DNA from 2 places in the Arthrobacter sp. NPDC056493 genome. Region 1 is predicted to be linked to the other one. Evidence: predicted binding sites of a transcription regulator. Region 1 holds the regulator's gene; the other holds the start of a gene.
The links. Region 1 encodes HrcA, which represses chaperone genes, less so after heat shock. Its sites were predicted from a motif close to TTNGCACTCGNNNNNNNCGAGTGCNAA; they were not measured.
Positions count from the first base shown of each region.

Region 2: groL (chaperonin GroEL) is a predicted target of HrcA. The motif match lies at 1,586-1,612, and genes of this name have one in related genera.

Region 1 is NZ_JBHTSL010000006.1:22,011-24,406, forward strand. Features, by position in the region: gene dnaJ (molecular chaperone DnaJ) at 1-764, opposite strand, end outside; gene hrcA (heat-inducible transcriptional repressor HrcA) at 823-1,836, opposite strand; gene ACFQ50_RS04040 (DUF3097 domain-containing protein) at 2,050-2,396, shown strand, end outside.
Region 2 is NZ_JBHTSL010000037.1:8,921-11,316, reverse strand. Features, by position in the region: gene groL (chaperonin GroEL) at 1-1,407, opposite strand, end outside; gene ACFQ50_RS15185 (ABC transporter substrate-binding protein) at 1,698-2,396, opposite strand, start outside.

The sequences.
Region 1 (2,396 bases):
GTGGAGTCGTTGTTGACCCGGATTTCCACATAAAGGTCGCCGGAGGGGCCGCCTGCGGGGCCCGCCTCGCCCTGCCCGGAGAGCTGGATCCGGGTTCCGGTGGCCACGCCGGCCGGCACCTTGATGGTCAGGGAGCGGCGGCTGCGGATACGGCCCTGGCCGCTGCACTCGTTGCAGGGGTCCTTGATGACCGTCCCGAAGCCCTCGCAGGAACCGCACGGCGCGGCGGTCATGACCTGGCCGAGGATGGAACGGACCGCCCGCTGCACCTGGCCGCTGCCGCCGCAGATATCGCAGCGTTCCGGGTGGCTACCCTCGCGGCAGCACGAGCCTTCACACGTGGGGCAGGTGACGGCTGTGTCCACTTCCAGCTTCTTGTTGACGCCGAAGACGGCATCGCGCAGGTCGATCCGGACGCTGATCAGCGCGTCCTGCCCACGGCGGACGCGGGACGCGGGCCCGGATGTTCCGCCCGCGCCGAAGAAGGTGTCAAAGATGTCCTGGAACGCGAAGCCCTGGCCGGCGTAGCCGCCGCCGAAGCCGTTGTCGGTGCCGTTCTCATTGCCGGTGGTGTCGTAGATCCTGCGCTTCTGCGGATCGGACAGCACCTCGTAGGCGTGGGTGACGGCCTTGAAGCGTTCGGCGGCGTCTTCCCCGGGGTTGACATCCGGGTGGAGGGAGCGGGCCAGCTTGCGGTAGGCCTTTTTGATCTCCTCGCCGGTGGCTTCAGCGGAGACTCCAAGAACGTCGTAGTGGCTGCTCAAAGTTCGTATCTCTTCCTGGTTGTACTGCCTGTGGTCAGAGGATGTCCGGGTCGTGCGGTCACGGGCCCAGAATCCTCGAAAGGTAGCGGGCCACCGCGCGCACGGCGGCCATGGTGGTGGGATAGTCCATCCGGGTGGGGCCAAGGATGCCCACCTTGGCGCTGGCGTCGGGGCCGTAGCCGGTGGCCACCACCGATGCCTCGGCCAGACCGTCGTAGGGGTTTTCCCGGCCGATGCTCACGGCCACGCCCCGCGGGTCCTGGGCCATGTCGCTCAGGAGCCGCAGCATCACCACCTGCTCCTCGAGGGCCTCCAGAACAGGTCCGATGCTGAGCGGAAAGTCCACGTTGGAGCGCGCGAGGTTGGCCGTTCCCGCGAGGACCATACGGTCTTCCCGGCTGTTGTGCGCCAGGCCCTCCAGCCCCTTGCCGAGGGCCATGGCAATGGGGCGCTCGGCGTGCGTGCAGCCGGCCACGACGGCGGCCAGGTGCTGGGGCAGGATGGCCACCGGCGTTCCGGCCACACCGGTCAGGAACCGGGTGCGGAGTGCGGCGAGCGTGTCGTCTGACAGGTCCTGTCCGGCGTCGACCACTCGCTGGTCAACCTTGCCGGAGTCGGCGATCAGCACGATCAGCACCTTCCGCGGCGCCAGCAGCACAAATTCAATGTGCCGCACCACGGCGCGGCTCAGGTGCGGGTACTGCACGACGGCGACCTGGTTGGTCAACTGGGACAGGAGCCGCGCCGTCCGGTCCAGGACGTCGTCAAGGTCCTCTGACCCCTCGAGGAGGGTCTGGATGGCGCGCTTCTCCGCCGGGGACAACGGCTTGACGGCTGAAATCTGGTCGACGAACAGACGGTAACCCTTGTCCGTCGGAATCCTGCCCGCGCTGGTGTGCGGGGCAGTGATAAGGCCCTCGTCCTCAAGGGCCGCCATGTCGTTGCGGATGGTGGCGCTGGATACGCCCAGATGGTGCCGTTCCACCAGGGCCTTGGAGCCGACAGGTTCGCGGGAATGGACATAGTCCTCCACGATGGCGCGCAGCACCTCAAGCTTCCGTGGTTCGCTCACAGTCCACCTCCTTTTGGCCTTGACCGCGCCGGGCGTTGATCCTGCCCGTAAACGCTGTGGTTAGCACTCGACATGCCTAAGTGCTAACAAGTCTAATATGAGTCGCCGCGTTGTTAGCATTGGTACCGCTCCGGGCGAAATTCCGGGCGCCTGTCCCCCGGCGGTATGCCCGCGGCCGGAGCGGCTCCCTCCTAGTGCAGAGCGGTGAACGAAATGCAGTACCAGACCTGGGGCCCGCAGGAGATCGCAGCGCCCGCCAAGAACAGCCTGCCTGAGGTTCCTGTGGAGCGCGGCATGGTGCTCGAGGACGTCCAGTCCGGCTGGGTGGGTGCGGTGACCCGGGTGGAGAAGTCCGGCGGCATGCACGTGGTGGCGCTTGAGGACCGCCGCGGAAAGTCCCGGTCCTTCAAGCTGGGTTTCGGATTCCTTTTGGAAGGTCAGCCGGTACGCCTGATGCCGCCGGCGCCCAAAGCGAAGCCCGCAGGGCCGGGCACGACCGGCCGGACGGCGTCGGGTTCGGTGCGGGTGGAAGGGCAGCGCGCACAGGTGGCCAAGGCCAG
Region 2 (2,396 bases), on a different contig from region 1:
GCCGCGGACCTTGTCCACCACGACGCCGGGCTCAAGGCCGGCGTTGAAGGCGATCTGCTTCAGCGGGGCGTCGATGGCAACGCGGACGATGTTCGCACCGGTTGCTTCGTCGCCTTGGAGCTGCAGGTTGGCGAATGCCTTGGCGCCGGCCTGGATCAGGGCCACGCCACCACCGGCAACGATGCCTTCTTCGACGGCAGCCTTTGCGTTGCGGACAGCGTCCTCAATGCGGTGCTTGCGCTCCTTGAGCTCAACCTCCGTTGCGGCACCGGCCTTGATGACTGCAACGCCGCCGGCCAGCTTGGCCAGGCGTTCCTGCAGCTTCTCGCGGTCGTAGTCCGAGTCGGAGTTTTCGATCTCGGCGCGGATCTGGGAAACGCGGCCGGCGATCTGGTCGGCGTCGCCTGCACCTTCGACGATGGTGGTCTCGTCCTTGGTCACGACAACCTTGCGTGCCTTGCCCAGGAGGTCGAGGCCGGCGGTCTCAAGCTTGAGGCCGACTTCCTCGGCGATGACCTGGCCACCGGTGAGGATGGCGATGTCGGCCAGCTGCGCCTTGCGGCGGTCACCGAAGCCCGGAGCCTTGACGGCGACGGACTTGAAGGTGCCGCGGATCTTGTTGACGATCAGGGTGGCCAGGGCCTCGCCCTCGATGTCTTCGGCGATGATCAGCAGCGGCTTGTTGGACTGCATGACCTTCTCGAGGACAGCAACCAGTTCCTTGACGTTGGAGATCTTGGAGTTGACGATCAGGATGTACGGGTCCTCAAGGACCGTTTCCTGGCGCTCGGTGTCCGTGACGAAGTAAGCGGAGATGTAGCCCTTGTCGAAGCGCATGCCTTCGGTGAGCTCCAGCTCGAGGCCGAAGGTGTTGGACTCCTCGACCGTGATGACGCCTTCCTTGCCCACCTTGTCCAGGGCTTCGGCGATCAGGGCGCCGATTTCGTCGTCACCGGCGGAGATGGAAGCCGTGGCCGCGATCTCTTCCTTGGTTTCGATTTCCTTGGCGGAGGCCAGGAGCTCGGTGGTGACGGCTTCAACGGCCTTCTCGATGCCGCGCTTGAGGGACAGCGGGTCAGCGCCGGCCGCGACGTTGCGCAGGCCTTCCTTGACCAGTGCCTGGGCCAGGACAGTAGCCGTGGTGGTGCCGTCGCCAGCGACGTCATCCGTCTTCTTGGCAACTTCCTTGACCAGCTCGGCGCCGATCTTCTCGTAGGGATCGTCCAGCTCGATCTCCTTGGCGATGGAGACACCATCGTTGGTGATCGTGGGGGCGCCCCACTTCTTTTCGAGGACGACGTTGCGGCCACGCGGGCCGAGGGTGACCTTGACGGCGTCGGCGAGGATGTTCAGGCCCCGCTCAAGACCGCGGCGTGCCTCTTCATCAAATGCAATGATCTTGGCCATAACGGCAGTAGTCCTTTCGGGACAGTCGTTAAGAAGGAACCTCGCTGCGGTGCCCGCGACGGACGATCCTTTCCGCGGGCCTCTGTACGCCCGACAGTCCGGATCTCACCCCAACCAGGTGTTTCTTTCGCTCCTTGCGCCGCCGCCGGGGTGGTGCCGGCCGGAACCGGACGACCCTTTAGCAGTCGGCACGCTGGAGTGCTAATCAATAATTAGCACTCCCCCGGGGAGAGTGCAAGCAGATGTGCTTGTTTTATCCCGCAAACGGGCGGAGTATTCGCTGCCAGCGATCAGCCGGCGGACCTTCCGGCGGCCTCGCTGCCCGTGAGCTTGGCTTTATTGTCGGCTCCATAGGTGAACACCATGTACTTCGCGACGGTGACGTCGCCGTTCGCATCGAAGCGGACTGGCCCCGACTCACCGTCGTAGTCAATGGCCTTGCCGTCCCGGATCGCGGCGAGGCAGTCCTTGTACGCCGAGCAGACGGCCGGCTGGCCGGACCGGGAAGCGGACGCCCGGCTTCCGGCAGTGCCGCCGGAGACGGCGCTGAGCGTACCGGCAATGGAGGCACCGGCGTCGTCCTCCGCCACAGCGGCGGCCAGGGCCGCGAGGTTCACGGCATCATAGGTCTCGGCCGCGAACGTTGTGTCCTTGAGTTTCGCGTCGATGGCCACGAGTTCGGCCTGGAAGTGCGCTGAAGGAAAGACGCCGGGCACCAGGGCGCGCGTTCCTTCCAGCGATCTCGACCCGAGGGCTGAGCCGTACTGCCTGAAGGCACCGTCGGCGAGGATGAGCTTGTTGCCCGGCACTCCTGCATTGGTGAGCTCGGCGATGGCTCCCTGCGCACCGTCGCGGGCAATGACGACGACGGCGTCCGGCGCTGCGTCGCGGACGCCGCCAGCGGACTTCTGCGCCTCGCCCGCCTTGAAGCCGGAAACGGTGACAGGGTCCAGCCCGCTGGCTTTGGCGGCAGCGGAAACGGCGGCAGA